3 regions of the Metabacillus sp. cB07 genome follow, and region 3 is predicted to be linked to each of the others. Evidence: predicted binding sites of a transcription regulator. Region 3 holds the regulator's gene; each other region holds the start of a gene.
The links. Region 3 encodes Rex, which represses fermentation and respiration genes when NADH is low (regulators of the CRP and FNR family bind a similar motif). Its sites were predicted from a motif close to TTGTGAAATATTTCACAA; they were not measured.
Positions count from the first base shown of each region.

Region 1: the regulator Rex is predicted to act here: its motif matches at 3,826-3,843, upstream of JOJ89_RS10115 (cytochrome ubiquinol oxidase subunit I).
Region 2: the regulator Rex is predicted to act here: its motif matches at 3,831-3,848, upstream of JOJ89_RS18685 (L-lactate dehydrogenase).

Region 1 is NZ_CP069296.1:2,006,170-2,016,800, reverse strand. It holds gene cydD (thiol reductant ABC exporter subunit CydD) at 1-1,223, opposite strand, end outside; gene cydS (cytochrome bd oxidase small subunit CydS family protein) at 1,274-1,378, opposite strand; gene JOJ89_RS10120 (cytochrome d ubiquinol oxidase subunit II) at 1,389-2,402, opposite strand; gene JOJ89_RS10115 (cytochrome ubiquinol oxidase subunit I) at 2,414-3,745, opposite strand; gene JOJ89_RS10110 (alanine/glycine:cation symporter family protein) at 4,107-5,516, opposite strand; gene JOJ89_RS10105 (hypothetical protein) at 5,700-6,008, shown strand; gene parC (DNA topoisomerase IV subunit A) at 6,199-8,622, opposite strand; gene parE (DNA topoisomerase IV subunit B) at 8,626-10,590, opposite strand.
Region 2 is NZ_CP069296.1:3,642,232-3,652,862, reverse strand. It holds gene JOJ89_RS18695 (ArsR/SmtB family transcription factor) at 1-227, shown strand, start outside; gene JOJ89_RS18690 (heavy metal translocating P-type ATPase) at 217-2,352, shown strand; gene JOJ89_RS18685 (L-lactate dehydrogenase) at 2,843-3,808, opposite strand; gene JOJ89_RS18680 (ammonium transporter) at 4,071-5,336, shown strand; gene JOJ89_RS18675 (DUF294 nucleotidyltransferase-like domain-containing protein) at 5,361-6,341, shown strand; gene JOJ89_RS18670 (exonuclease domain-containing protein) at 6,338-7,069, shown strand; gene JOJ89_RS18665 (diacylglycerol/lipid kinase family protein) at 7,204-8,097, shown strand; gene JOJ89_RS18660 (iron-sulfur cluster biosynthesis family protein) at 8,097-8,408, shown strand; gene JOJ89_RS18655 (NTTRR-F1 domain) at 8,456-8,947, opposite strand; gene JOJ89_RS18650 (LacI family DNA-binding transcriptional regulator) at 9,144-10,148, shown strand; gene JOJ89_RS18645 (amylo-alpha-1,6-glucosidase) at 10,241-10,631, shown strand, end outside.
Region 3 is NZ_CP069296.1:240,239-250,869, reverse strand. It holds gene groL (chaperonin GroEL) at 1-1,558, opposite strand, end outside; gene groES (co-chaperone GroES) at 1,600-1,884, opposite strand; gene JOJ89_RS01485 (CPBP family intramembrane glutamic endopeptidase) at 2,164-2,898, shown strand; gene JOJ89_RS01480 (YdiK family protein) at 2,901-3,101, shown strand; gene tatC (twin-arginine translocase subunit TatC) at 3,114-3,863, opposite strand; gene JOJ89_RS01470 (twin-arginine translocase TatA/TatE family subunit) at 3,882-4,061, opposite strand; gene JOJ89_RS01465 (redox-sensing transcriptional repressor Rex) at 4,079-4,720, opposite strand; gene moaC (cyclic pyranopterin monophosphate synthase MoaC) at 4,717-5,232, opposite strand; gene JOJ89_RS01455 (ABC-F family ATP-binding cassette domain-containing protein) at 5,386-7,302, shown strand; gene tsaD (tRNA (adenosine(37)-N6)-threonylcarbamoyltransferase complex transferase subunit TsaD) at 7,531-8,550, opposite strand; gene rimI (ribosomal protein S18-alanine N-acetyltransferase) at 8,547-9,002, opposite strand; gene tsaB (tRNA (adenosine(37)-N6)-threonylcarbamoyltransferase complex dimerization subunit type 1 TsaB) at 9,016-9,705, opposite strand; gene tsaE (tRNA (adenosine(37)-N6)-threonylcarbamoyltransferase complex ATPase subunit type 1 TsaE) at 9,702-10,163, opposite strand; gene thiL (thiamine-phosphate kinase) at 10,173-10,631, opposite strand, start outside.

The DNA of each region.
Region 1 (10,631 bases), 1.8 Mb from region 3:
ATGCTACCAAACCAGCTCATTTCATCATAAGCTCCGCGCTCTTTGCCATTAATGATTATCCGTCCTTCATCAGGCTGAATCAGTCCGCCGATAATATGAAGCAGGGTCGTCTTGCCTGAACCGTTACTCCCGACAATCGCTGCTTTTTCACAGGGTTTAAGGTGAACATCAATGTCCTTCAAGGCAAATGAACTGTTCTTATATGAGTAAGAAGCCTTTTGCAGATGAAGCTCAGGCGGACCATCACCAAGCTTCTGATTTCCCCATTCTAAAGCAACATCCCGCTCATCAAGCTCCTCCGCAATCAGCTTCGCAGCACCCATGCTTCCTCTTCCTGCATGAAAAGCACTTCCATAATCTTTTAGAAGCAGGTAGAAATCAGGAACAAGTATGAGAATAAAGAAGGCAGAAAAGAATGTCACAGTCTGAAAAACAACAATCTGCAGGCCAAGTTCAAAGGCAATCAGTCCAATGCTGAGCATTGAAATAAACTCCAAGGAGAGCGCTGAAAGAAATGCCACCTTCAAAACCTGCATCGTGGCGTCACGGATTTCAAGGCTGCTCTCTGCGATCTTTTCTTTCTGCTCTTTTGAACGTCCCAGCACCTTCAGCGTCACAAGCCCCTGAAGAACATCAAGAAAATGGCCGGAAAATTGCGAGAGCCTCTCCATCTGCTGGTCTGCCTTATCCTTGCTCTTCCTGCCTGCAAGTGCCATGGCAAGCGGAATAAAGGGGGCTGTTACAAGCAGAATGATGCCGGAATAAACATGCTGTGTAAACACGGCAGCGGCCATCATCAGCGGAATGATTCCCGTCTGGATCATCTGGGGAATATAGGTGCTGAAATAAGGCGAGATTTCATCTGCGGCATCCAGCAGAACGTTTACTTTTCTGCCGGTCTGTCCGCCCGAAGAGCTCAAAACAGATTCTTTGGACATCTTTTGGAGAAGCAATGACCGAACATCCTTCTTAACAGCTGCCGCTAATGAAACCCCGGTTTTGTTGCCGAAATACATAAATCCTGCTCTGCATAGAGACACGGCGAGCAAAATAAATAGATCAGGAACAACTTCCCGGAACGGCGCATCGTTTAAAAAGACGGCGTCTGTCACACTGACGAACAGCCACGCCTGTGCAATAATGGCTGCACCTGTTAATGCAGCATGCACCCGGAGTAGCCAGATATGTTTTTTATGGTTTGAAGCTAAATGTTTCAGCTGCATGACACGGACTCCTTTATGCGTCTTAAGCCTGTTATTAGCCTTTGCACATTTTATTTTTCATAGGGCTCTTTTGCGTAAGCACCCCAGACAAATAATCCTGTAACGGTCACTGCGACAATTAGAACCGGTGCCACCATGATCAAAAATGTCTGCATGGTATCCCTCCTATTTTTTGCCTTTCACATAATCGTTATCAAAAAGGAACAGCCTCATCAGCAAGTATAAAGACGGTACTAAAAGCATCAATCCTGCGATAAAAGCAAGGATAAGCGCCAGTGCCATCGTGTCGTTTGTAAAGCTTGTGTAGATCGTGACGTACGGATAAAGCACATACGGCAAATGGGATGCCCCGTACCCGTAAAATGCCGCCGCAAACTGCAGCATGACCAAGATGAACGAAACGCCCAAACGCTTCTTTTTCCAGATCAGATACACGGCACCAGCAAAAAATAAAAGGGATAATCCGAAGAGCCAGGACATATCCAGCATCCGCTGAAAATGATCCGGATTATGCTCTCTTAGGGACACAAATACAAGCAAGCTTGCAAGAATAGTCGGGCCGCTCCAGAACAGCGCATATTTGCGCAGAAGGCTGAAGGCACTGCTGTCTCCCGCTTTATGAGAATAAAACGTCAGAAAGCTTGCAGAGATATACAGCACGCTTACAATCGCCAGAAAGACTACGGCCCACGCATACGTGCTCGTAAAGAGCTCTGCATAATTCAGCTGCACCTCATCCCCGCTGACGTCAATAAAGCCGCCTTCAGACAGTGTAAGCACAACAGATAGTGATGCCGGAATCAGCAGGCCTGTCGCGCCATATAAAAACTGATACCAGAGATTTTCTCGGTTTCCGTAGTGATGAAACGCATAATACGAACCGCGCAGTGCAATCAGAATGATGGCAATGCTCCCTGGCACAAGTAAGGCTGTACCGTAGTAGAAGGCAAGCGACGGGAAAAATCCGACCAGTCCGATGTAGAAGAAAATCAGAAATACATTCGTCACTTCCCAGACCGGAGACAAATACCGGTTAATCACTTTTTTTACAATCGGCCCCCGTCCTGTCAGTGCAGAATAGTAATTAAAAAAGCCTGCACCAAAATCAATGGACGCGACAATAAGGTAACCGTACAAAAATGTCCAGAGCACGGTAATTCCAATCAGTTCATAATCCATCTTGTCCTCTCCTATTTCATTCCTAATTTTTCAAGCTCGCGTTCAGCAGGATTTGCTTTAAATGTGCGGCGAAGCACAGCTGCTGCCGAGACAGCAAGCACCGCGTACAGGGCGATGAACAAATACAGCATGATATCAACATAGCCTGACGTTGTCGCACCTTCCGCCGTTGTCATGTAGCCTCTTAGGATCCACGGCTGTCTGCCTTCTTCCGTAAAGAACCATCCCGCTTCGATCGCAAGCATGGCAAGAGGACCAGTGCTGACAATCAGCCATAAAAGGACCCGGTTCAGCTCATTTGACTTCTTCCGCCACTTCATGACCATGAACACGAAGGATACAAGCGCCAAAAACATGCCGATTCCGACCATCAGATCAAAGAAATAATGGACGACAAGCGGAGGCCATTCTTCTTCCGGAAACTCTTCAAGTCCCGTAACCTCTGCATCAGGCGTTCCGTGGGCAAGAATGCTCAAAGCATACGGAATCTCAAGTGCATATTTGACCTCGTTGTTTTCATCGAGTATTCCTCCGAGAATTAAAGAAGCTTCCTCCGCTGTTTCAAAATGCCATTCAGCAGCAGCCAGTTTTTCCGGCTGGTATTCTGCTAAATATTTTCCTGATAAGTCACCAATGACGGCCGTACTTATTGCACAGACAAAAGCTACAGTCATGGAGAGACTTAGTGCTTTTTTGTAATACACATGCTCTCTGCCCCTGAGAATCATAAATGCGGCAATCGCTGCCAGCACGCAGGCAGATGTTAAATAAGCCGAAGACAGCACATGCGCCATTTTTGTCGGCGTTGCAGGGTTAAACATCGCAAGCAAAGGATTAACGCCTTTCAGAACTCCGTTTTCCATCGTAAATCCTAGCGGAGCGTTCATAAAGGCATTTACTGTTGTGATAAAGAAACCGGAAAGCGTCGCTCCGAGAGCCACCGGGATCAGCAGCAGCAAATGGTAGATTTTCTTTTTGAAGCGGTCCCATGTATAAAGGTAGATGCCAAGAAAAATAGCTTCAAAGAAAAACGCGAAGGTTTCCAAAAACAGCGGCAGACTGATTGTCTGACCGGCAACCTGCATAAAATTCGGCCACAGCAGACTTAGCTGAAGGGCTATTGCCGTTCCTGTTACAACCCCTACAGCAACTGTGATGATGTAGCCCCTCGCCCATCTTCTTGCAAGCAGATGATAATGGCCATCGTTCCTTCTGATGCCGATCCACTCTGCAAGAGCAATGAGCAGCGGCACACCGACTCCAAGTGTGGAAAAAATCGTGTGAAATGCAAGTGTCAATCCTGTCAAAATTCTGCTGTATAATACCGGATCATACTCAAACAATCTTCCTTCCCCCTTACATCACGCAATGTATAGCAGTTTACCCATTCTTTTCCTCTAATCAGGATAATCAAAACAAATGTTTGTGAATGTTTTCACATACAAGATTGGAATGAACTGCTTCTATTGATTAGTTTAGCCCAAATTCATCCGCAGGACGATAGAAATCATGAAATTGATAAAGTTTGTTCACATTTTCACAAACTCTTCGCCATTTACACAGCAGGACATTTGACAAAGCCCCTTATTCCTTCTAAATAAAAATTGGCTTGCTCTTAGTCTGCAGGCCTACTCTTTTCAAAAGAAAAAGCACACCGTTCAAAAACTGAAAGGTGTGCTTTTTCTTATGTTTCTTATTCAGGGGTTAAACCTCATCGTCTTCCCAGCATTCTGTATGTTTTAGCCCTTTAATGGAGCTTGCTTTAAATACAGGATTTTTGCCTTCTTTTCGCTGACGGCTGTAATCTTTCAGGACAGCGAAAGCAATTTTTGAAAGGATGGCAATGGCGATCAGGTTCGTAACTGCCATAAGACCCATAAACAGGTCAGCCATATCCCAGATTAGCTGGAAGCCTGATACAGAACCGAAAATAACCATACCGACTACAGCTAAACGGTAGATAAAAAGCACCGTCTTGCTTCCGTTAAGAAACTCAATATTTGTTTCCCCGTAGTAGTAATTTCCGATAACCGAACTGAATGCGAACAGCAGAATTGCTACAGCAAGGAACGTACCTGCCCAGTCTCCTATATGTGACTGAAGGGCTGCCTGCGTGATCTGTATTCCATCAAGCGAAGAATCCGGAGTCGTGTCAAACAGCAGGATCAGGAACGCTGTCGTGCTGCAAATGATAATCGTGTCGAAGAAGACACCGAGAGTCTGAATGAAGCCTTGTTTAACAGGATGCGAAACGTTTGCCGTAGCGGCAGCATTCGGTGCACTACCCATACCCGCTTCATTCGAGAACAGTCCTCTCTTAATGCCATTCTCAACAGCAGCTCCAATACCGCCGCCGACTGCCTGCTCAAATCCGAATGCGTTGGCAAAAATAACACCAATAACTGCCGGCACCTCAGTAATGTTCATAATCACAACAACAAGCGCAACGCCTATGTAAATAAGGGCCATGACAGGTACTATAATTTGAGTAGCAGCGGCTATCCGCTTAAGTCCTCCAAAAATAATGATGGCCGTGAAGACCGCAAGGATGATAGCCATGACGGTTTTATCAATTTGAAAGGCACTGTCAAATGCAAGAGCGATTGTATTGGCCTGAACAGCATTGAAAATCAGACCAAAGCATAATGTAATTAAAACGGCAAAAAAGATGCCCATCCATCTGGCGTTCAGCGCTTTTTCCATATAGTAAGCGGGTCCGCCGCGGAACTGATCTCCGTCTTTTACTTTATATACCTGAGCGAGAGTGCTTTCTACAAAGCTTGAAGCCATTCCGACCAGCGCAATCAGCCACATCCAGAAAACCGCTCCCGGTCCTCCGACGGCAATGGCAATAGCTACTCCAGCTAAGTTACCGGTGCCAACCCTTGACGCTGCACTGATAAAGAATGCCTGCAGAGATGAAATGCCTCTTTTTCCTTCTTTGGATACCATTGCAGGTTCCTTTAAAAGCCTGAACATTTCACCAAAGTAGCGGAACTGGACAAATCCTGATCGGACTGTGAAATACAAACCAAGTCCTACAAGCATATAGATCAGCAAGTATGACCACAAAATTGTATTCCCGCCGGAAATTATTCCATTTAAAAAATCCATATAAAACCTCCGAAGTAAAGAATTTTCTGAATTAATGTCAGGTTTTCTAACATTCCAAAGATAAAGTATATCAGAAATTGTCGATTTGCACAGTAAAAACGAAAAAAGTTTCCACTGTTCGAATCCGCTATAATGCGTTATGATTATGTATATTCGATTGCACGACTTAAAAGGAGGAATGTTATGAGACACACGATGTTTCTATTTCTCATTGCCCTTCTCCTGACCGGGGTTTCGCCGCATGTGCAGCATCATCCCGTAAAGACGCCGGCTTTTGACGTTGAAGAACATGTTCAGCTGTTTTCAGCGGATAAAGTTGAATACGAGAAAATGCCTTTCAGCATGGACCAAAGCGAGTCAAGCTTGGTACCTGTATTTTTAGCGGCCGCGGTGATTGCTGCTTTGTCAGCTTCAGCAGGCCTGTTAAAGAAATTTCTGCTGTCTGTTTTTTACCAGTCCTCCTATTATGGCCATACATCGCTAAGACCCTAGAATCTTTAAAAAAGGAGGGAATTGCGATGTTCTGGATGAGACTTATTATGGTGACTGGTTTTTCATTAACAGCCTTCAGTCTATTTTTGTATCAGGGAATTGAGATTATGCACGCGTTTACTGAATACTTCTCTAAAAATAAATAAGACGCAAAAAAGACATCCCTTTTATTTTAGGGATGTCTTTTCATTTATTGGGTGACCGGCACCCAGACTTCTTTAACTGACCCTGAGTCTCCTTCATCGATAAAGAAGGATCCGTTGCTGTATCTGTCATTTGCGCGCAGCTGTGCTGCGTGAACTTCTTCTGTATGCCCTTTTTCTGTCTTCAGCATCAGTTTGCTGGACGGATCGACAAGGTGCATGCCAACGACTCTGTGAGGATTGTTCTTCAGCTCTCTCAGCATGATTAATCCGCGCTTGGCTCTTGAAGTCTTTTCAAATTCTTTAAGCGACATTTTCTTTGCAGCGCCGCGCTGTGTGACAATGACAACCTGCGGAATGTCTCCTGCTGGGAAAACCGCAGCGCCTGCTACTGTATCTCCCTCTTTTAAATTCATTCCTTTTACTCCTGCCGCTCTTGCACCGACAATGCTGACTTCTTCTTCAGCAAACCACAAACCGTATCCGAACTGCGTTGCTAAAAACAGATCATCGTTTCCGGATGTCATAAATACATTGACTAACTCGTCATCGCCTTTAAGATTGACAGCCATTAACGCTTTTGAGTACCGCTGGGCCTTATACAATTTCAGTTCGGTTTTCTTGACCATCCCGTTCTTTGTGACAAAGAGCAGGTACTGCGCGGCTTCAAAATCTTTAACAGGCATGGCCTTAATCAGCTGTTCATCCCGCTCCAGGCTGACAAGATTGGCAATATGCTGGCCGAGGTCCTTCCAGCGGATGTCAGGAATTTCATGCACCGGACAGTATATATAATTGCCCTTGCTTGTGAACAGCAGAATGGTTTCGGTAGTATTTATGTCAAATTTCCCGAGCAGTCTGTCTGTTTCTTTCATGCCGAAATCCTGGCCGTTTGATGCTGAGTATGAACGGCTGCTCGTACGTTTGATATAGCCGTCCTTCGTTACTGTAACAATGACGTCTTCTGACGGAATCATCACTTCAAGATTGATTTTTATTTCCTGTATCTCATGCTGAATGACAGAGCGTCTATCATCGGCATAAGTTTTTTTGATTTTTTTCAAATCCGTTTTAATCACCTGATACAGTTTTTTCTCATTGTTCAGGATCTCAAGAAGCTGTGCTATTTTTTCATCAAGCTCTTTCGCTTCGTTTTGAAGAGCCGTGATGTCCGTGTTTGTTAACCGGTAAAGCTGAAGGGATACTATAGCTTCAGCCTGAATTTCCGTGAACGCAAACTTTGCAATTAAGTTATCCTTTGCATCCCGCTTGTCCTTGGATGCCCTGATAACAGCAATCACCTCATCGAGGATAGACAGGGCTTTAATGAGTCCCTCGACGATATGCTGGCGCTCTCTTGCCTTTTCAAGATCGTATTTGGAGCGGTTTGTAATGACTTCCTTCTGATGCGAAATATATGCATCAAGAATCGCAGGCAGCGTCATGAGTGTCGGGCGTCTGTTATGTATGGCCACCATATTAAAATTATAAGGAACCTGCAGGTCGCTGTTTTTGTACAGGTAATTCAGAATTCCCTGTGCATCAGCGTCTTTTTTCAGTTCGACGACAATCCTCATTCCGGTCCGGTCTGTTTCGTCACGCACCTCGGCAATACCGTCAAGCTTTCGCTCAATCCTGAACTCGTCCATGCGCTTCACAAGGTTTGCCTTATTCACTTCAAATGGAATTTCTGTAATGACAATCTGCTGTTTGCCGCCCCTGACGCTCTCAATCTCTGCTTTTCCACGGATAATGACTTTCCCTTTACCCGTTTCATACGCTTTCTTAATGCCGTCAATTCCCTGGATAATGCCTCCGGTCGGAAAATCGGGGCCATTTATGACAGTCATCAACTCGTCAACGGTGCAATCCGGTTTGTCAATGCGTTTCATCACAGCATCAATGACCTCTCCAAGATGGTGAGGCGGAATGTCTGTTGCATAACCTGCTGATATCCCCGTGGACCCGTTTACAAGGAGGTTTGGATACATGGCAGGCAGAACAAGCGGTTCACTGCTTGTATCATCAAAGTTCGGCACAAATTCGACTGTGCGTTTTTCGATGTCCCTTAGCAGCTCAGATGCAATTGGTGAGAGACGCGCCTCTGTATAACGCATCGCAGCAGGCGGGTCACCGTCGTTGCTTCCGTTGTTGCCGTGCATCTCAATCAGGAGATTGCGCACTTTCCAGTCCTGGCTCATCCTCACCATTGCATCATAAACAGATGTGTCTCCGTGAGGATGATAATTGCCGATTACATTACCGACCGTTTTTGCTGATTTTCTGAAGTTTTTATCGTTTGTATTACCGTCAACATGCATGGCATACAGAATTCTGCGCTGTACAGGCTTCAGACCGTCACGGGCATCAGGCAGCGCTCTGTCCTGTATAATGTATTTGCTGTAGCGGCCGAACCTGTCACCTATCACATCTTCAAGAGGGAGATCGCGGTATTTTTCTTGTTGTGTCATCTGTTATTCCTCCTCTGTGACGGATAAGTTTTCGTTTTCAAGAATGTTTGTTTCTTCATCAAGACCAAATGCGACATTGCTTTCAATCCATTTTCTTCTTGGCTCTACTTTATCACCCATAAGGGTTGTCACCCTGCGCTCAGCACGTGCAGCATCATCAATGCGCACCCTGATAAGCGTTCTTGTCGCAGGATCCATAGTTGTTTCCCAGAGCTGGTCGGCATTCATCTCGCCAAGACCCTTATAGCGCTGAATCATATATCCCCGGCCGACTTTTTTCAGTACGCCCTGAAGTTCTTCATCAGACCAGGCATACTCGATTACCGCTTTTTTTCCGGTGCCTTTGCTCACCTTGTACAGGGGAGGCAGGGCAATAAACACTTTCCCCGCTTCAATCAGCGGTTTCATATAACGGTAGAAGAAAGTCAGGATCAGCACCTGGATATGCGCGCCGTCTGTGTCGGCATCCGTCATAATGACAACTTTGTCGTAATTGCAGTCGTCCACCTGAAAATCTGCACCGACACCTGCGCCGATCGCATGAATAATCGTATTGATCTCTTCATTTTTGAAAATATCCGCAAGCTTCGCTTTTTCGGTGTTAATCACTTTTCCGCGCAAAGGAAGAACTGCCTGAAAGCGCCGGTCTCTCCCTTGCTTTGCTGAGCCTCCCGCAGAGTCTCCTTCCACCAGGTACAGTTCATTTTTCTGGGGGTTTCTTGACTGTGCTGGCGTCAGCTTCCCGCTCAGCGTCGCTTCAGACCGCTTTCGTTTCTTCCCGCTTCTTGCTTCTTCGCGCGCTTTTCTGGCAGCTTCTCTTGCCTGATAGGCCTTTATGGCTTTTCTGACTAAAAGCGTGCTCGTTTCCGGATTTTCCTCAAGGAAATAGGCAAGGTTTTCTGAAACAACAGCATCTACCGCTGATCTTGCCTCACTCGTTCCAAGCTTTCCTTTGGTTTGTCCCTCAAACTGAAGAAGCTCTTCCGGTATGCGGACAGAAACTATGGCTGAAAGGCCCTCGCGAATGTCAGACCCATCAAGGTTTTTATCTTTCTCTTTTAAAATCCCTATCTTTCTGGCGTATTCATTAAAAGCGCGTGTCATCGCAGTCTTGGATCCGGATTCATGTGTGCCGCCGTCTTTCGTGCGCACGTTATTGACGAAAGAGAGAATATTCTCCGAATAGCCATCATTGAACTGAAAGGCAAATTCCACTTCAATGCTGTTTTGAATCCCTTCGAAGAATACGACGTTATGAAGGGAATCCTTTTCTTCATTAAGATAGGATACAAAGGCTTCAATTCCGGTTTCATAATGATAGACTTCTTTCGTCTGGTTCCGGTCGTCAATCAGTTCTATTTTTAAGCCTTTTAAAAGAAAGGCTGATTCGCGTAAGCGCTCGCTTAATGTTTCGGCATTATAGGTCGTAGTGCTGAAGATAACGGGATCCGGCTTGAAGTGAATAATTGTGCCCGTTTTGGCTGATTTCCCGATCTTCTCAAGCGTTGTAACTGGTTTTCCGCCATTTTCAAACCGCTGCTGATACGTAAACCCATCGCGGTGAATGGTGACAGTCACCCATTCAGAAAGGGCATTTACAACCGATGCACCGACACCGTGAAGACCGCCGCTCGTTTTATAGCCTCCCTGACCGAATTTCCCTCCTGCATGGAGAACAGTCATGATGACTTCCGCCGTTGGTTTTCCGAGTTTATGCATGCCTGTTGGCATCCCCCGGCCTTTGTCTGTAACAGATATACTGTTGTCTTTATGTATTTTGACAATGATATGGTCGCCAAATCCGCCGAGTGCTTCATCGACGGAATTATCCACGATTTCATAAACGAGGTGATGCAGTCCTCTTGCATCCGTGCTGCCGATATACATCCCCGGTCTTTTGCGCACTGCCTCAAGCCCCTCTAATACTTGGATCGCATCATCATTGTACTCAAATTGCTGCTTACTCAAACGATTTAAGCTCCTTTCAAAAAAACAAGTGCCGCTGATAA
Region 2 (10,631 bases), 750 kb from region 3:
GTGCCCTTTTTGAAGAGGGGGAGCTTTGTGTCTGTGATGCAGCCGCCATCACCGGCACAACAACAGCAACCGCATCGCACCATTTGCGGCTTTTGAAAAATTCCGGTCTCGCAAAGTTCCGGAAAGAAGGAAAACTTGTCTATTATTCATTGGATGATGAGCATGTATTGCAGCAGATCCGGATTGCTTTTGTTCATCAAGAGGAGATGAGCATCCATGGAAGCTGAACAATCAGCCGAGAAGAATGTGTACCGGGTACAAGGTTTTACATGTGCGGGCTGCGCCGGGAAGTTTGAGCGGAACGTCAAGGAGCTGGACGGCGTGACGGATGCGAAAGTGAACTTCGGTGCCGCCAAGCTGACCGTGATGGGAACAGCCAGTATAAAAGAAATCGAGAAAGCCGGTGCGTTTGAGCACCTGAAAATACTTCCTGAAAAAGGGGCTGTGGAAACACCGGCAGAACCTTTTATCAAAAAGCATGGGGCATTGCTCGCATCAATAGGCTTCATTGCTTTCGGGTACTATTCTCTTTTTGCATATGGAGAAGAAAGCCTGCCGTCTATTCTGGCATTTCTGGTTGCCATAATCATTGGGGGATATTCGCTTTTCCTCACGGGATTTAAAAATCTGATGCGCCTTGAATTCGATATGAGAACACTGATGACAATCGCTGTTATTGGTGCTGCAATCATTGGAGAGTGGAGTGAGGGTGCGGTTGTTGTCATCTTGTTTGCCATCAGCGAAGCGCTTGAATCCTATTCAATGGACAGGGCGCGCCGGTCGATACGTTCTTTAATGGAAATAGCCCCGAAAACAGCCCTGATCAGGAGAAATGGCCTGGAATCGCTGATATCGGTTGATGATATTGAGGTCGGAGATTTAATGATTGTCAAACCGGGACAGAAGATTGCTATGGACGGAAGGGTTATAAAAGGTTTTTCATCTGTTAACCAGGCTCCGATTACCGGTGAATCCATGCCAGCTGAAAAAAGCCCCGGTGCAGATGTGTTTGCCGGGACACTGAACGAAGAAGGATTTCTTGAGGTTGAGGTCACGAAGCTTGCAGAAGATACGGCTATTTCAAAAATCATTCATCTGGTAGAAGAGGCTCAGGCTGAGCGTGCCCCTTCACAGGCATTTGTTGATAAGTTTGCGAAATATTACACGCCTGCCATTATGGCTGTCGCGTTGTTGGTTGCTGTTCTTCCGCCATTATTTCTTGGCGGTACATGGGAAACGTGGATTTATCAGGGGCTTGCCGTTTTAGTGGTAGGATGCCCGTGCGCCCTCGTTATTTCTACACCTGTATCCATTGTAACGGCCATCGGCAATGCGGCCCGGAACGGAGTGCTGATAAAAGGCGGCATTTACCTTGAAGAGCTTGGCAGCATTAAGGCTGTGGCTTTTGATAAAACAGGAACATTAACTAAAGGAACACCGGCTGTTACGGACTTTGAAGTTCTTTCCGGAGGACGTTCTGAAAATGAATTTTTCACAAAGATTGCCGCTCTTGAAAACAAATCACAGCATCCGCTTGCATCTGCCGTTTTAAAGAAGGCCAGAGATTACAATCTTCCGTTTGAATCCCCGGTGGTCGAAGACTTTACGTCTGTCACTGGAAAAGGACTGAAAGGAAAAGTTGACGGTGAATGGGTGTATGTAGGGAATGCCTCATTATTTGAAGAGTCGGGCAGGCTTGATTCCAAATGGACCGTAAGAATGGAGTCCCTGCAGAGAGAAGGAAAAACCGTTATGCTTGCGGGTACAGATAAAGGGCCGCTTGCTCTTTTAGCTGCAGCAGATGAGGTGAGGGACAGCAGCATCAGGGTGATCGATCAGCTGAAGGAGCTTGGAATCAGCAAGACTGTGATGGTGACGGGAGACCATGCTGCAACTGCTGAAGCGGTGGGCAGGCAGCTCGGTGTTTCGGATATAAAAGCGGACCTTCTTCCGGAAGATAAATTAACAGCCGTAAAAGATGTCCAGCAGACCTATGGAAAGACGGCTATGGTCGGTGACGGGGTAAACGATGCTCCTGCTCTTGCAGCAGCCTCGGTTGGAATAGCCATGGGCGGAGCCGGAACCGATACGGCGCTTGAAACAGCGGACGTAGCGCTGATGGGAGATGACTTGAAGAAGCTGCCGTTTGCCATTGACTTAAGCCGCAGAACCCTCGTCATCATCAAGCAGAACATCGCGTTCGCACTCGGACTTAAGCTCCTTGCGCTGCTTCTTGTCATTCCAGGCTGGCTGACCCTCTGGATCGCCATTTTCGCAGACATGGGAGCAACCCTGCTTGTGACAGCCAACGGATTGCGTTTATTAAGAGTAAAAGAAAAAAGAGACAGATAGATTGTGAGAACACGGACCTTGCGGGGGTTCGTGTTTTTTTGAATGGAATAAGTGCTTTTGGGGAATTTATGACCTTTCAGAGGTCTTTATCATGTATGAAGGTCACAATCTGTTACCTATATGACGCTTAAGATATTTTTGCCGTAGCTGAAAGTCACAATCCAAGCCTCTTATGACCCTTCAGCCGTTTCCGCCGCAGCTGAAGGGGACAATCCAAGCCTCTTATGACCTTTCAGACAATTCCGCCGCAACTGAAGGTAACAATCCAAGCCCCTTATGACCCTTCATACCTTTCCGCCGCAGCTGAAGGTAACAATCCATGTCACTTATGACCACTCAGGCTTTTCTGCCGCAGCTAAAGGCAACTATCCAGTCTCTAATCATACTCAATCAAACTCTCTTCCATCCATCTGCTAAAAAGCACATTTTCCAACTCAAAACACTCCGGCTTCCCATAAACCGGAGTGCTGCAGTTTTACTCTCTTTTTCCTTAAGCCGGTGCATCTCCCGGCCAAAACGGTGCCAGGATCTCTTTCAGCACCCCTGCGCTGCGGCGGAACTTGCTTTGTTCGTCTGCGCTTAAGTCAAGCTCAACGATTTCCCTGATGCCGTCTCGGTTAATAACGGCGGGTACGCCGATGTACACATCAGATTCGCCGTATTGTCCGTCAAGACGCGCAGATACGGTGAGCACGCAATTTTCGTTATGAAAGATGGCTCTTGTGATGCGGACAAGGCCCATGGCGATGCCGTAATAGGTTGCGCCTTTTCTCTCGATAATCTGATAGGCTGCGTCGCGCACATTTTTAAAGATTTCATCCAGGTCTTCTTTTTTATAGGTGCTGTTCCGTTCAATCATTTTCATAACAGGTATGCCTCCGACGTCCGCAGTGCTGTAAACCGGCAGCTCGCTGTCTCCGTGCTCGCCGATGATGTATGCGTGGACGTTGTTCGGCGCAATTTTAAAATAGTCTCCAAGCAGGTAGCGGAAGCGGGATGTGTCCAGAATGGTTCCTGATCCAATCACTTTCTCCTGTGGCAGTCCGCTGTATTTCCATGTGGCATATGTGAGAATATCGACGGGATTTGTTGCAACGAGAAAGATGCCGTCAAAACCTGATTTCATAACACTCTCGGTAATTTCTTTAAAAATCTTCAGGTTTTTTGAAACAAGATCAAGGCGTGTTTCGCCTTTCTTCTGGTTGGCGCCTGCACAAATAACAACAAGGTCTGCGTGTTTGCAATCTTCATAGTCTCCGAGCCTGATGGCAGTCGGATTCGGTGCAAAGACTTTTCCATGATTCAGGTCCATGACATCTCCAAGGGCTTTTTCGGCATTCGCGTCAATAAGAATCAGTTCATCTGCTATTCCCTGATTCATAAGAGCAAACGCATAGCTTGATCCTACAAATCCGGTTCCTACAAGCACTACACGGTTTATTTTTTCCTGTGCCACAGTGCAACACCCTCCCATTATTATGTGAAAAACTTCACAATATAATTTTACCTTAAAAAGGTAAAAATGTCCATGAGAAAAGCGGAGCCGGACAATTCCTGTTATGAAAAATAGGCAGATTCATCAATGTTAGGATTTATGACATGATTTACAGAAAACTGGTTGACAACATTCAATATTCAGATAGAATATAGAATAATAGTTTGATGTTATGTTTTATAACATGTAATGTAAGGTAATAATCATCAAGGAGGACATTCAATTGGATTCGGTGTATTTATTAAACAGTTTATGGGTGGTGCTTGGTGCCATTCTTGTCATACTTATGCAGGGCGGCTTCATTCTGCTTGAAGCGGGCTCGACCAGAATGAAAAATGCAGGACATATTGCAGGGAAAACGATCTTTACGTTTGGTCTTGCATCCCTCATTTTCTGGTCGGTTGGATTCGGTTTTATTTTCGGTGACAACGGCAATTTCTTTGTAGGTTTATCACACTTTTTCTATTCAGGATATGAACTTGAGGGGATGAATTTATCATCATCTGTTTTCTTCCTTTTTCAGCTTGCATTCGCAGGGATTGCGATTACCATTGCTCTTGGCGGATTTGCTGAGCGCGCGAAGCTCTCGGTTTATCTTGTGTTCACGGTTTTGTTTTCGGCGCTGGTGTATCCAGTAGTTGCGCACTGGATTTGGGGAGGCGGATGGCTTGCAGAGCACGGCAAGCAGGACTTTGCAGGTTCGACAGTTGTTCATTTAACAGGGGCTATGGCTGCTTTAGCTGCTACAATTCTTTTAAAACCCCGCATCGGAAAATTTAATCAGGACGGCTCTGCCAACAATATTTTCGGCCACAACCAGGTCTTTACGGCTCTTGGTGTGCTCGTACTGTGGATTGGCTGGTTCGGCTTTAATGCCGCTAGTACGCTCGGAGTGGAAGATGGCTTTTTCGGCTATGTAGCCCTGAATACGAACCTTGCGGCTGCTGCCGGCGCGGTTGCTGCTCTGCTTGTTTCATGGGCGGTTCTCGGGAAATCAGATGTCCCGACGATGCTGAACGGGGCACTTGCCGGCCTTGTCGCGATTACCGCATCATGTGCATTTGTTGAAACGTGGGCAGCTGTTCTAATCGGATTTGTTGCCGGAATCCTAGTTTTCTATAGTGTGAGATTTTTTGAAAAGAAGAGAATAGACGATCCGATCTATGCTTTATCCGTTCACGGGGCAGCGGGTGTTTGGGGAACCATTTCAACCGGATTTTTTGCAGCGCCTGAACTTGCAACAGTCGGAAAGCCGGGACTTTTTTACGGCGGCGGTTTTGAACAGCTTGGCGTTCAGGTCATGGGCGTCGGAGTATCAGGTGCCTATGCCTTCATCGTTTCATTTGTCATTCTTTACGCAGCAAAAAAGCTGATGGGCGGTCTGCGTGTGACAGAGGAAGAAGAAATTATGGGTCTTGATATGAGTGAGCATGGAAGTTACGGCTATCCTGAAGTATTCTTATCAAAAGAGGATAAGATCAGCTCGTAATGGAGCGAAAGGGACGTGCGGTTCATGGGAGATAGCTACGGGTCAATCAGGGAGTGGAGAGAGAAAGAGATTCAGAATCATATGTCTGATGCGCATTCGCTGAATGTGTTTCATGACCGGGTCATGCGGACGGTTTTCGAACGGTCTCTGCAGATTGTGAAGGAGGAGAAAGGGGATCCTCCTTCGCCCTATGCATGGTTTGTCATGGGGAGTGCAGGGAGATTTGAGCAGGGGGCCGTAAGCGATCAGGATCATGGAATGGTGTATGAAAAAAGCGGTGCAGCTGAAGAGGAATACTTTCTGGCTCTCGGAAAAGAACTATCGGACGGACTTCATGCTGCAGGCTACCCTTATTGCGAAGGGAAAGTGATGAGCTCAAATCCTTTATGGTGCAAGTCAGCAGAAGGATATGAAGGACAGCTCGACAAATGGATGGAGGATGTCAGCTTTGAATCGATGAGATACCTGCAGATCTTCATTGATGCAAGAACCATGGCGGGGGATGATAAGCTGCTTGTCCGTTTAAAGCGGAGGGTGGACAATCATCAAAAGAAAACGCCAAAGCTTCTGCAAAGGTTTTTGGATACCATCATGCACATCAAACCGTCTGTCGGACCGCTCGGACAGATTTTTACAGAAAGCAGCGGCCATTATCAGGGGTGCTTGAACATTAAACAGGCGGCATTTCTTCCATATGTCAATGCGGTCAGAATTCTTGCCATTAAAGAAGGGATTATGGAATCCTCCACCCTTGAGCGGATAAACAGCCTTTCCCGGCAGGGTGAATATAAAAATGAACTTGAAATCTATAAAGACAGTTTTCTGAGATTGCTTCAGTTCAGGATGTCGAATTTAAAGAGAATTAAAGAGTATGATGATGTGCATTATCTGCCTGTACAGGACCTTACCCGTGCGGAAAAGAAAGAGCTGAAAACGATTCTGAAGAACGGGAAGAAACTGCATCACTACGTTCAAGTGATCATTGAAAAGGGTGTTCATTCATGAAATCCAATCCGTTTATTCATTTTATCAGGGAAGTGCACGGCAAGTTTCAGACGAGTGTTTTTGGAACGGCACAGGGCGGGCAAAATTCCCAGCAGATTGCCTTTTTGAGGCAGCTCCAGCGGGAAATGAAGGCGGAGGAAGTGATGTCTGTTCCTTTAGAAGAATTTTCCGCTGTCGTGTTTGATATTGAAACGACAGGCTTTTTTCCTGAACAGGGAAATGAAATCATTTCAATTGGTGCGGTGAAAGTGAAGGGAGGCGAGATGCTCGAAGACGAGCGGTTTTATACACTTGTCCGGCATGAAAACGGCCTTCCTGATGAAATCAGCACGCTGACGGGAATTACAGAAGCGGAATTGGAACGGGCACCGGCCCTTGAGGAAGCGCTCATTCAATTTTTTAAATTTGTGAAAGGGGATACGCTTGTAGCGCATCACTCAGCTCATGAAAAAAAGTTCATGCAGCACGCAAGCTGGAAGCATTTCCGGGCACCCTTCAAGCACCGGATCGTCGATACTTCCTTTCTTCAGCGGATTGCTGAACCCCACACGGATTTTGTCAGACTCGAAGACTTGTGCGAACACCGGTCTATTCCTGTCACTGACCGGCACCATGCCCTTGGAGATGCCGTCATGACAGCCAAACTCTGGTGCGGGTACATTGAAGATGTGAAAAAAGAGGGCTGCAGAAACCTCCGGGATATTTATGAACGGATCGCTGCGGGTTAAAAGCATTGCCATGTGACTTGGCAGTGCTTTTTCTTTTTATAGAAAAAAACATCAATCTATCAATCTAACAGGTTCAACTAATACAGAATAAGGGTAAAGCCAAAGAAAAGAACACATTCAAGGGGGAATCGGGTTTGAAGCAGGCGATGCTGATTGTTAATCCATCTTCAGGCAAGGAAAAAGGGGCCGAATACACGGAATATGCCCTGGAAACAATGAAAAAGATGGGCTATGAAACGGAATTGCGTGAAACAGAGGGGGAAGGGGACGCCAAAGACTTTGCACGCGAAGCCTGCGAACGGAGGCTTGATTTTATTGCGGCAATGGGCGGCGACGGAACAATTAATGAAGCGATCAACGGAATAGCTGAACAGGAGCACAGACCGCTGTTCGGCCTTATCCCTCTTGGTACGGTCAATGATTTTGCGAGGGCGCTGAATATCCCGCTAGATCCGGAAGCTGCAATCAGCTTGATGAAGCAGCAGCATTCTAGATGGACAGATGTAGGCAAAATAAACGACCGCTATTTTATCAACATTGTAGCTGTCGGCGCTCTCGCTGAAGCGTCCTTTTCCACGCCTGTTGAGCAAAAAACAAAGCTTGGTCCGCTCGCCTACATTGTCGAAGGGGTAAAAAAAATGAAAGAAAAGCAGCCATTTGAACTCCGCGTCAAGCATGAAGAGGGCGTGTGGGAGGGAGAGGCGCTGCTCATGCTGATCGCCCTGACGAATTCTGTGGGCGGGTTTGAAACCATTGCGCCAGAAGCAAAGGTCAACGACGGCAAACTGCACGTCTTGATCATAAAAGATATGGCCTTGCCTCAATTTCTTCTGCTGCTCCCAAAAGTGATGACAGGGGATCTGGCAGAGAGCGAGCAGGTTGTTTATTTAAAAGTTCCCGAGGTAGATGTTTCCTCTACATACGAAATGATTGCAAATGTTGACGGGGATGAAGGGGATAAGCTGCCTGTGAAAGTGGGCAACTTAAAACGGCACATTGAAATCCTGGTTCCGAAGGAGGAAGAGTAATGTTAATGACTGTAACCGACCGGGCGAAGGAGCAGCTTAAAAGCATACCGGATGACAAAATGCTTCAGCTCTCGTTTGACCGCGGCAGCTGTGACATCGTCAATACCCTTTATGAAATGAAAGTTGTCCCTAAACGCGATCCGGCAGACTATGAAAAAATACTGGAAGTGGAAAAACTCAGCATCCTGGTTGATCATGATTTTGAAGAAGCCTATGATCACGAGCTGACCATAGACTTCGCAAACAACTTTTTTGTTTTTAAAAATAAGAATCAGACGTTCAATAATAGGATTGGCCTAAGATATGTATAAAAAGAAAGGGATGGTTCATCCCTTTCTTTCATTCTGAAAGCATCCCTTCAGCTCTTTATTAATGACTGATTGCCCTGAATCAGTTTGAAAATATCCACAACCATCGGTTCTTCCTCTGCGCCTGAAAACAGTTCAACGCCAGTTACAATGACATCTGAAGAGCCCGCCTGAGGCAGCTTGTTGATTAAGATCAGTGCCTGGGCTGTACCTGCTGGTGCTGCAGAGACGGTTTCACGAACGTTCATCGTTCCTTTATTGCCGGCATTAAAGGGAATGTTTTTGATAAGGCCGTAACCAAGGAAAGCGTACGAAGCGCTGTAATAAACAACAGAAATTGTAAGCGGAGCTCTAACATCTGATAAGGCAACAAGAAGTTCGAGCGTCTCTCCGGGATTAACTTTTACATACTGTGAGATGCTGCTGTTGACGGTTCCGCCATGAAGTTTAGCAGCAGACGGTGCTGCAGGTGATGCATTTGTGCAGGTCCACGGCAACAGGGATCCCCCATCAAAATGACCATTTATCATCCGATTGTTCATAGGTTCATATTCTCCTTTAGAGTAGTCTTCCTACTATATGTACGTGCCTAATCAATTGACAGTGCTAGTAACTATAAACCTGATAATCAATTGGCGAACCTGAAAAAAAATTCCAGATAAAAAACATTTGCAAACGTTATCATAATCGGGTAAGATGACTATCAAAGGCATCCGAAACGTTTTGGAGGAAAGTATTTTGACTACGATAAAAGACATTGCGAAAGCGGCAGGCGTGTCGGTAACGACTGTATCACGGGCACTGAACGGCTATTCCGATGTGAATGAAAAGACAAGACGAAAGATAATGGATATTGCCAAACAGCTCAATTACAGCCCGAACACACTGGCTAGGGGACTTGTCATGAAAAAGTCCAGAACCATCGGGATGCTTGTATCCGGCATGAACCGTGTCAGCTCCAAAGACAATTTCACTTTTGAGGTTCTCTCGGGCGTAAATGAATGCATTTCAGAACGTGATTATGATCTGGTGCTTTTCAGTACAACAACGACAAAGCAGCGGGAGAAAACGTACTCGCAGCTGTGCAGGGAACGAAGAGTTGACGGAGTCATTCTTCAAGGGATGAAAATCGATGACCCTTATTTAAAGGAAGTTGTAGAAAGCGACATCCCGTGTATGCTGATTGATATCCCGATTTCATCAAAGAGCGTGGGCTATGTCACAACTGACAACGTTCTCGGGGCAAAACGGGCAGTCCGGCATCTCATTCAATCCGGCCATAAAAACATCGGCTTGGTGAATGGCCATGATCAGGCTTATGTCAGTAAACAAAGGCTTAAAGGCTATATGGAAGCCCTGCAGGAAGCTGGACTTCAAGTAAACGGGCAGTATATCGCGAGCGGTGACTTTACGGAGGAAAAAGCAGAGGAAGCAGGAACGATGCTTTTAAAAGAACACCCTGAACTGACAGCCATTTTTTGCGCAAGCGATCTTATGGCGCTCGGCGTGATAAAAAGTGCAAAAGCAGTGGGACTTTCCGTGCCCGAACAGCTTTCTGTCATCGGGTACGACAACATTCTGCTTGCAGCCTATTCATCACCTCCTCTGACGACCATTGCCCAGAACAAGTTTGACCTCGGCTACAAAGCAGCGAATGCACTCATAGATATGCTTGAAGAAAAAAGCGATGCACAAGTTATTACACTTGAAACAGAATTAATCATAAGAGAGTCTGCAAAATAAAAGCCACTTACGTGGTACTGCTAAAAACCGAAACGTTTCGGGAAGTGCTGCATGAAATCCAAAACGTTTCGGAACCATCGAGGAGGACATTCATGGATTACAGAGTGATTAAAGAAAACGACCTGTTTCTGCTGACAGACACAAGCGGGAATATACCTGAAAACCATCCGTACGGCTTAGGGCTTTACACAAAGGACACACGCTTCCTGAGCAAACTGGACTTGAAAATCAACGGCGAAGATCCTATCCTTCTCTCATCTGAAGCGGATAAAAACTACAAATCAAGCATTCTATTAACGAATCCCCATATGGAAAAAGACGGCGAGCTGATTCTGTGGAGAGAATCCGTTGAAATGGAGCGCTCCCGTTTTATCTACGATGATGTGCTGTACGAGGAAGTGAAAGTGAAAAATTACTTTCCGAAACCGGTAAAATTTGAAATCAGTGTGCATGCAGATGTTGATTTTCTCGACATGTTTGTTG
Region 3 (10,631 bases):
CAGCAACTACTGCTTCAGTAGTTAAGAACATAGCCGCTACAGATGCAGCGTTTTGAAGAGCTGAACGCGTTACTTTTGTTGGGTCAACGATACCGGCTTCGATCATGTTTACCCATGCGCCAGTTGCAGCGTTGAATCCAGTGCCTACTTCAGCATGCTTCAGGCGCTCAACGATAACAGAGCCTTCAAGGCCAGCGTTGTGAGCGATTTGGCGTACTGGCTCTTCAAGTGCGCGAAGAACGATGTTTACGCCTGTCGCGAAGTCGCCTTCTCCTTCAACAGATGCTACTTTGTTGTATACGTTCACAAGGGCAGTACCACCGCCAGATACGATTCCTTCTTCTACTGCAGCGCGAGTAGAGTTAAGGGCATCCTCAATGCGAAGTTTGCGCTCTTTCAGTTCTGTTTCAGTTGCAGCACCAACTTTGATGACTGCTACGCCGCCAGCTAATTTAGCTAAGCGTTCTTGTAGTTTTTCTTTATCGAACTCAGAAGTAGTTTCTTCTAATTGAGCACGGATTTGTTTTACGCGGCCTGCGATTTTGTCAGACTCGCCTGCACCTTCAACGATTGTTGTGTTTTCTTTTGTTACAACAACTTTAGAAGCGCGGCCAAGCTGGGAAATGTTCGCTGATTTCAGGTCAAGGCCTAGGTCTTCAGTGATCACTTCTCCGCCTGTAAGAACAGAGATGTCTTCAAGCATTGCTTTGCGGCGGTCACCGAATCCAGGAGCTTTAACAGCTACTGCATTGAATGTTCCGCGAAGTTTGTTTACTACTAGAGTAGCAAGTGCTTCACCTTCAACATCCTCAGCAATCAATAGCAGAGGCTTGCCTTGCTGTACAACCTGCTCAAGTACAGGAAGGATCTCTTGAATGTTTGTGATTTTTTTGTCAGTGATTAAGATGTACGGGTTGTCTAAGACAGCTTCCATTTTGTCTGAATCAGTCACCATGTATGGAGATGCATATCCGCGGTCGAACTGCATACCTTCAACAACTTCAAGCTCTGTTGTGAAGCCTTTTGATTCTTCGATTGTGATAACGCCGTCGTTTCCAACGCGCTCCATTGCTTCAGCAATCAATTGTCCTACTTCGTCGTCAGCAGCAGAAATCGCAGCTACTTGAGCAATGGATTCTTTGCTTTCGATAGGCTTAGAGATAGCTTTAAGCTCTTCTGTAGCAACAACAACCGCTTTTTCGATTCCTTTGCGGATACCCATTGGGTTAGCGCCTGCTGTTACGTTTTTAAGACCTTCGCGGATCATTGCCTGAGCAAGAACCGTTGCAGTTGTTGTACCGTCACCTGCTACGTCGTTTGTTTTGCTTGCAACTTCAGCAACAAGCTTTGCACCCATGTTTTCGAATGCATCTTCAAGCTCGATTTCTTTTGCGATGGTTACACCGTCATTTGTGATTAGCGGAGATCCGAATTTTTTCTCAAGAACCACGTTGCGTCCTTTTGGTCCAAGCGTTACTTTTACAGCATTTGCAAGTGCGTCAACTCCGCGCAGCATTGCACGGCGAGCGTCTTCACTGAATTTAATGTCTTTAGCCATAATTTCTTACCTCCTGAAAAGTTTTTATGATATTTATAAAATTAGCCGATAACTGCTAAAATGTCGCTTTCGCGTAAAATTAAGTATTCAGCACCTTCATACTTCACTTCAGTACCAGAGTATTTTGAGAAGATAATACGATCGCCTTCTGCAACTTCAAGAGCAACACGCTCACCGTTGTCAAGCACACGACCAGTACCTACTGCTACAACTTTGCCCTCTTGCGGCTTTTCTTTCGCGCTGTCCGGCAATACGATTCCGCTGGCAGTCTTTTCTTCAGATTGTACAAGCTCAATTACGACACGATCACCTAATGGCTTTAACAAGTGAAACAACCTCCTCAAATTTCATTGATTTAAATTTTCTTATTTATTAGCACTCAGATGTCTTGAGTGCTAACACAAGTATTATATTATAGAATCTCTCACTCAAATTCAAGTGATAAGTCAAAAAAAATTGAAATCCTGATCAATTACATGATTCGTCCCAATAAGGCATACCATAAAGGCGTTATCCTCCTACATGCTGCCCTGTTTATGGTACAATAATGCCTAGTTGACACATAAACATATGACCGATAATCGGCGAAAAAAGGAGTCATTCGATTGAAGAAAGAATACTGGCTAATCATTTTGACATACATCGTCATGCAGTTTTCAGGCATTCTTGGCATCCCGCTTCTCCTTAAGCTTGGCGTAGGTGAAGGCGAATCGATGAGAATGGCTCAGATTATGGCATCCGGGTACTGGACCGTATTCAGCTTTGCGGCTGCATTTGTCCTCGTCCTGTTTTTCATGCGCACCCACTTTAGAGACAACAAGGAATTAAGAGGTGACGCTGCTCCGGTAAGTGTGTCCATCCTATGGGCAGTGGCCGGGGTATTTCTGGCGCTGACTGTCCAGGTTCTCGCAGCCACAATTGAAACAAGAGTGCTCGGAATTCAGGGAGAATCAGAAAATACACAGATTATCATGGAAGTATTAAAGGTTACGCCTCTTCTAATACTAGTGACATCCATTATTGGACCGATCCTTGAGGAAATCATTTTCAGAAAGATTCTGTTTGGCGCTCTCTATCAGCGCATGAATTTCTTTCTGTCGGCTTTGATCAGTTCAATCGTTTTTGCGCTTGTGCACGGTGAGCCGCAGCATCTGCTGCTGTACGGATCGATGGGTTTTGTGTTTGCCTTCCTGTATATCCGGACAAAGCGCCTGCTCGTTCCGATTTTTGCGCATGTCGCGATGAATACACTGGTCGTGCTGCTGCAGTCGAACCGCGAACAGCTTGAAGAAATGATGAAAAAGGCGGAACAAATGCAATTTATCTTTGGAGGCATGTAAGAATGAGAACAAGCCCGGTATCGATGGGAATTTTCTACTTGGCAATGGGCATCCTGTTTACCTATCTTGCGGTGAACAGCTCGGAAAACGGGCTCTGGTCTTTTCCGACCATCCTGCTGATGCTGATTGCAACGTTTGACCTTGGAGTGGCATTCCGAATGTTCACTCTTTCGTATAAAGTGAAGACGAAGAAAAAAGGGTAATCCGGCAGCGGATTACCCTTCTTTATTTTCTTCCTCAAACTGTGTTTTTTGTGCTTTCCGGTAGGCAAATCTTGAGACGAAAATACTGACTTCATACAAAATGAAAAGCGGCACAGACACCATGAGATGCGAGACAATCTCCGGAGGTGTGATGAGCGCTGCGATCACAAGCAGAACAAAGTATGCGTATTTCCTCACCTTTGACAGGAACATCGGCGTGACAATCCCGAGCCTTGTCAAAAACATGATGACAACCGGCAGCTGAAACAGCAGCCCAAACGGAATGGTCAGCTGTATGAGAAACTGAAAATACTCATTGATCCCGATGACCTGGTTAATATCAAGGTCATTTGAGAGCCGCTCCATAAAATCCACTACGAACGGAAACAGCAGGAAATATGAGAAGCTCAGACCGGCCAAAAACAGCCCGATGCTGATCGGGATATAGCTTAGCGTAACGCGGCGTTCTTTTTCATAGAGCCCCGGGCTGACAAAGGCCCAAAGCTGATAGAGAATGACCGGCGACGTCAGGATAAAGGCAATGATAAAGGTAAACTGCATATAGACCATGATCGGGTCTGTCATGCGGAATGAATTCAGCGTCAGATTCTCTGCTTCTGTCGTATGCTGCAGATAAATAATGATCGGCTTTGCGAGTAAGAAGCCGGCAATCACAGCGAGAAACAGGAAAAAGACGGTGATGATGATCCGTTTTCTGAGCTCTGCAATGTGATCGACGACCGACATGTCGTTTTGTTTCATAACTGCTTTCATCCTATCTTACTTCTCTTCCTTCTTTTTGTCTTCATCATCGTCATCAGCAAGGCCTTTCGTGGCTGACTTGAACTCGCGCAGAGAATTTCCTACCGCTTTTCCGAGTTCCGGGAGCTTTTTTGGGCCGAAGATCAATAAAGCAGCAAAAACGATCAGCAGCAGACTTCCAAATCCAAGGTTTGGCATAGTTTTCACCTCTTTCTTTATGCGTTCGGGTAATGTTTCAAAAAGTAGACGAGCGACTGCAGCTCGACAGCAAGATCGATATGGTGGATTCTGATTTCCTCCGGCACATTCAGCCTTGCCGGCGTGAAGTTCAAGATACCTTTAATGCCCTTTGCAATCAGTCTGTCTGTAATCGCCTGGGCAGCCTGGGCAGGGACGGTCAGAATCGCAACGGTCACATCCTCAGGCAGGTGCTCTTCCATGTTATCAAGATGATAGATCGGCACGTCGCCGATTTCTGTGCCGATTTTGTTCTCATCCACATCAAAGGCAAGTGAGATCAGCGTATTGTTGTTTTTCGTGAAGTTATAATGAAGGAAAGCTGTCCCGAGGTTTCCCACTCCAATCAGCGTAACCTTTGTGACCTCGTCCTGGTCAAGCGTCTTTCTGAAAAAGGACAGCAGGTAATTGACGTTATAGCCGTATCCTTTTTTCCCGAGAGCCTCAAAGTAGGAGAAGTCTCTGCGGATTGTCGCGGAATCGACCTTCACGGCATCGCTCAGTTCAGCCGATGACACCCGCTGCTTCCCTGAAGCATGCAGGTTTTTTAAAAAACGGTAGTATAAAGGCAGGCGTTTAGCAGTCGCCTGCGGAATTTTTGATTGCTCGATGTTGTTCACGTTCTAACCCCCACATTCAAAGATGCAGATTTATCTCTCTTGTAATCCCCATTTTTCCCGCCGGTCTTTTGAGATAAGTACGTTGGACCAATAATAAGCCCTTTGTCTAAAGCCTTGCACATATCATAAACCGTCAGTGCACAGACGGAAGCGGAAGTTAGCGCTTCCATTTCGACACCTGTACTTCCTTTTGTTTTGACTGCAGCATGTATGAGCAGCCGGACTTGTCCATCGTCTTTTTCCCAGTCAAATGAGATATCAATCCCTTTAAGCGGAATCGGGTGGCACATCGGAATGATGTTCCATGTGTTTTTGGCAGCCATGATGCCTGCTACCTGCGCAACAGCAAGCACGTCGCCTTTTTCAAGCTGCTGATTCACGATTTTATCGTGCACCTCCGGGCTCATTATAACGCTTGAAATGGCTTCGGCTGTGCGGACTGAATCATTTTTTTCTGATATATCAACCATCCTGGCTCTGCCCTGCTGGTTAAAATGAGTAAAATTTGACATCTTTTTACGCCCCTCATACCTAGACTATACACTATTTTTACAAATCTGTCTTTTTACTTATTGTGACAAATACACGCTTCCAGAAGTCCCAATCATTGCGGGTGCCCCGCGGATAAGCTACACTTAACCTATCATAGCCTGAGGTGAAAAGACATGATTTTGCTGCAGATTAACCAGCTGACAAAATATTTTGCTGCTGATCTTATATTATCGAACATTAAACTTGAAGTACAAACGCGGGACAAGATTGCACTCGTGGGCCGAAACGGTGCCGGAAAATCAACGCTCCTGAAGATTATCGCAGGACAGCTTTCCTATGAATCAGGAGAGATCATCAAGCCGAAAGATATGAGGATCGGCTACCTTGCACAGGACACCGGCCTCGAATCCGAGCTTTCCATCTGGGATGAAATGAACTCCGTTTTCCAGTCGCTGAAGGACATGGAAAAAACGATGCGCAGCCTGGAGATGAAAATGGCCGAAACAGACCCTTCAGAACGGGAATTTCAGCAGCTGCTGAATGAATACGACCGTCTGCAGGTTGAATTTAAAGAAAAAGGCGGCTATCAGTATGAAGCAGACATCCGTTCTGTTCTTCACGGACTCGGGTTCGCTGACTTTGACATCTCAACACCGATTCAGCGTTTGAGCGGAGGCCAGAAAACACGGCTTGCCCTCGGTAAGCTTCTTTTGACAAGTCCTGATCTGCTCGTGCTGGATGAACCGACAAACCACCTGGATATCGCTACACTTTCCTGGCTTGAGCAATACCTGCAGGGATACAGCGGTGCTCTTTTGATCGTCTCCCATGACCGGTATTTCCTTGATAAGGTAGTTAACCAGGTGTACGAGATTTCAAGACACGCAAGCAGAAAGTACATCGGCAACTACAGCCGCTACCTCGAGCAGGCCGCTGAAAACTATGAACGCGAGCTGAAATTATTTGAAAAACAGCAGGATGAAGTGGCGAAGCTGAAGGATTTTATCCAGCGGAACATGGCTAGAGCGTCAACCACCAAGCGCGCGCAAAGCCGTCAGAAAAAACTGCAGCGCATGGATCTGATGGACAGGCCCCTTGGGGATGAGAAGTCTGCCCACTTTAAATTTGATATCGAGCGTCAGAGCGGAAATGATGTTTTAAAAGCGAATGATATCGCCGTTTCCTATGATGGAACGAATCCGATTATTTCAAATGTCTCTTTTTCCGTTTCACGAGGTGACAGCATCGCGCTCGTCGGACCGAACGGAGTCGGGAAGTCGACACTTTTGAAAACGATCATTGAAAGACTCTCTCCACTAAAGGGTTCATTTCAGCTTGGGTCCGGCGTCAAGATTGGCTATTACGATCAGGAGCAGGCGAATTTGACGTCCAATAAACGGGTGCTTGATGAATTATGGGATGACTACCCGATGCTTACCGAAAAGGAAATCCGCACTGTACTCGGAAACTTCCTTTTTTCCGGTGACGATGTCCTGAAAAATGTATCAACCTTAAGCGGCGGACAAAAGGCACGGCTTGCCCTTGCAAAGCTGATGCTGCAAAAAGCCAATCTGCTCATTCTGGATGAGCCGACAAACCATCTTGATCTGGACAGCAAGGAAGTGCTTGAAAATGCACTGATTGATTACCCGGGGACGATTCTGTTTGTTTCCCATGACCGGTATTTCATCAACAGAATCGCGACAAAGGTATACGAGCTTTCTCCGGGCGGTGTAACCGAATACCTCGGAGATTACGATTACTATCAACATAAAAAAGCAGAGCAGCTCGAGCTTGCTGCCTTGGATGCTGCCCCTGAAGTGAAAGAGAAAGAAAACGGAAATAAGCTTTCCTATGAACAGGAAAAAGAACTGAAAAAACAAGCGCGGCAAAAGCAGCGCAAGCTTCAGGAAGTGGAAGAGCGCATTTCAGCTATTGAGGAAAAGGTAGAAGAAAATGAACAGCTCCTCTGCGATCCTGAGATCTATCAAGACCACACAAGGGTTCAGGAGATTAATCAGGAAAACGAAGTCCTGCAGGAAGAGCTTGAACAGCTGATGAATGACTGGGAGCAGCTGCAGGAAGATTAAAAAAATTGTGGATAAAAAAACTCAGCGCCATAACCGGTGCTGAGTTTTTTGTTATCCACAATCTAATGTTCAAGTTTTACAAGGTTTCATGTGAATTATACACATTATCCACATTTTAAACGTTTTTTATCCACATTACCCACAGGTTATCCCCGGCCATATTCCGCAAGCTTTCATAAATTCTTGCATGAGTTATTGGACGGAGTGTGAATAACTTGTTGATAACCGTTAATTCGGAAGCTCAAGTCCTGGATTTGCGTTCATTCTCATCGATCCTCTATGTCCTTTTTCATAAAAGACGCTTCCTGCTGCTGCGATCATTGCTGCGTTGTCTGTGCAGAGAGACAGCGGCGGGATAATAAGCTCAACATCCTGAAGCCCACTGAACGTTTCCGTAAGGGCTGCACGCAATCCTCTGTTTGCAGCAACACCGCCGGCAAGGAGAACTTGATTCACTCCATATTTTTCGGCAGCCGCAGCGGTCTTTGTCACAAGGACATCAATGACGCTTGCCTGGAAGCTTGCGGCAAGGTCTTTGGGCTCAATCACTTCTCCGCGCTGTTCAGCATTGTGGAGAGTGTTAATAACCGCTGATTTCAGGCCGCTGAAGCTGAAGTTAAAGGAATCCGGCTCAAGCCATGCCCGCGGCAGATCAATGGATGGCGTTCCTTCTGCAGCCAAACGGTCGATGTGAGGGCCACCGGGATATGGAAGCTTTAACGTTCTTGCCACTTTGTCATATGCTTCTCCGGCAGCATCATCCAGCGTCTCTCCAATGACCTCAAAAGATGCGTGTTCCTTCATATAGACAAGTTCCGTATGTCCGCCTGAAACGACAAGCGACAGCAGCGGAAATTTCAGCTCAGAAATAAGCTGGTTGGCATATATATGCCCCGCAATATGGTGAACGCCAACAAGCGGCAGCCCATGGGCAAATGCAAGAGCCTTTGCCGCATTGACACCAATCAAAAGGGCTCCGACCAGTCCCGGCCCCTCTGTTACAGCAATCGCATCGAGATCTTTAAAGCCCATGTCCGCCTGCTTCAGCGCTTCTTCCAGAACAATCGTCAGCTGCTCCACATGATGCCTTGAAGCTATTTCGGGAACAACTCCGCCGAAACGTTTATGGCTTTCAATTTGAGAAGCCACTACATTTGAGATGATTTCCCGTCCATTTTTTACGATTGATACAGCTGTCTCATCACAGCTTGTCTCAATACCAAGTACGTACAGATCTTTTTTCGTCATTTTAAACCCACCCACATTACTAAAGCATCTTCTCCGTTATCGGTATAATACCGCTTTCTGATTCCGCCCGGCTGAAACCCGAGTTTTTTGTACAGGGACTGTGCCACATGGTTTGACACCCTTACCTCAAGCGAGATTTTTCCGGCCCCATACTCCTTTGCAACGCCAATCGCCTGACGAAGCAGTGTTTCGCCGATTTTATTGCCCCGAAAAGCAGGAAGAACGGCAATATTCGTTACCTGCGCCTCATCCATAATAATCCAAAGTCCGCAATAGCCGATAATCTGCCGGTCAAATTCCACAACCAAGTATTTAGCAAAATGGTTCTGCGTCAGTTCATTATGAAAAGACTCCTTCAGCCATGGAGTGGCAAAGGACTGTGTTTCAATTTCATAGACAGCATCTATATCCGTTACATTCATTGGCCGGATGACCATTGTATCCTGCTTCATCTCTTTCACCTGCTTATTTCTGTTGTTCCAGCCACTTGACTTCTGCTTCAGCCATGCGAATGTAGTTCGGGACAAATGAATGGAGATCAACAGGGTCTTTTTTAAGCCCGATTTTCCCTAGCATGGATGGTCTGGGATTGTTCTCTGTCATTTCTGCAAACATGGCCTGTTCGCCAAGAATCTGTGTGATAAGTTCCCTGTGAAGACTGACGTCATTGCCAATAAACAAAATCTGCTTATCTTCTGTCTTCAGCTCTTCAAGCCAGTCTGCAAGAAGAAGATTGCAATCTTTTCTTCTATTTAAAAGTACGCCGTCTTCATATTCATAAAGTCCTGTATACACTTGTCCCCTGCGGGCATCAAACAGCGGGCAGATCATTCCGTCAAAGTAAGTGCCTCCTGCTGCAAGCACTTCAAGACTTGAAACACTGACAAGCGGAATGTTCAGGGTCCACGCAAGTGTCTTTGCGATGCTGACGCCGATTCTAAGCCCGGTGTAGGAACCCGGGCCCTCTGCTACGATTACACGGTCAAGCTCGGCAGGCTTCACGCCGCACTCCTGCAGCACCCACTCGACAGCAGGCATCGCACGTACCGAATGATTCTGTTTGACGTGCGAGACATACTCACCCATCACCGTTTCTTCCCCCACAAGGGCCACTCCAAGTGTCAGGTTTGATGTATCAATTGCTAATGCTTTCATCCGGTTACAAGCTCCTCACATAAACCAATATAGTCCTCACCGAGAGGGATGAGAATGATTTCACGCTCATCGTCTCCTGAGCGGTGAATTCTGATGTCCAGCCGCTCCTTTGGAAGCTGTTCTTCGATCATGCTTGCCCACTCAACGACGGTCACGCCATCTCCTTCAAAATATTCATCAAATCCGAGATCCTCTCCGCTGTCTTCCATGCGGTACACATCCATATGATACAAAGGAATCCGGCCATCCCGGTATTCTTTCATAATCGTAAACGTAGGACTGTTGACATTTTTGCGAATGCCAAGACCTTTTGCCAGTCCCTTAGTAAACGTCGTCTTTCCGGCCCCAAGATCACCTTCAAGTGTAATGACAGCCCCCGGCTTCAAAAGCTCTCCGAGTCTTATGGCAAGACGCGTCGTTTCGTCTGTATGAGTTGATTTTACTACATGCTTTATCATAACTTCACCTTACTTAAAATGATTATATCCGGACTTCTCAAGCTTCGTCTGCTTTCCGTCCTCAGTAAAAAATACACCTGCCGGCCCTTCTTCAACACGTCCAATTTCCGTAAGAAGGATTCCTTCTGCCAGGCATCTCTTTTGCAGATCAGTGAATACAGCCCGTGAAGCAGTACCTGTTAATTCAAAGTCTTCTCCACCAAACAGCATCCATTTTTCTGCATCCTCGTGGTTCAGTGACTTCATTGAGTCACTCATTGGAAGTCTTGTTTTATCTATCACTATTTTAACACAGCTGGACTCGCTTATTTCATTTAGTTCACTCGCCAGTCCGTCACTGATGTCATTCAGCGATACGCGGTCGGCAGAGCTCATAATCTGCCCTGCTTTCACCTGAGGGACAGGGCGCTTATGCCTGTTGATTAGAAAAGACGCTGCATCCCGGTCTGGGTGAAGATTTCCAAGCAA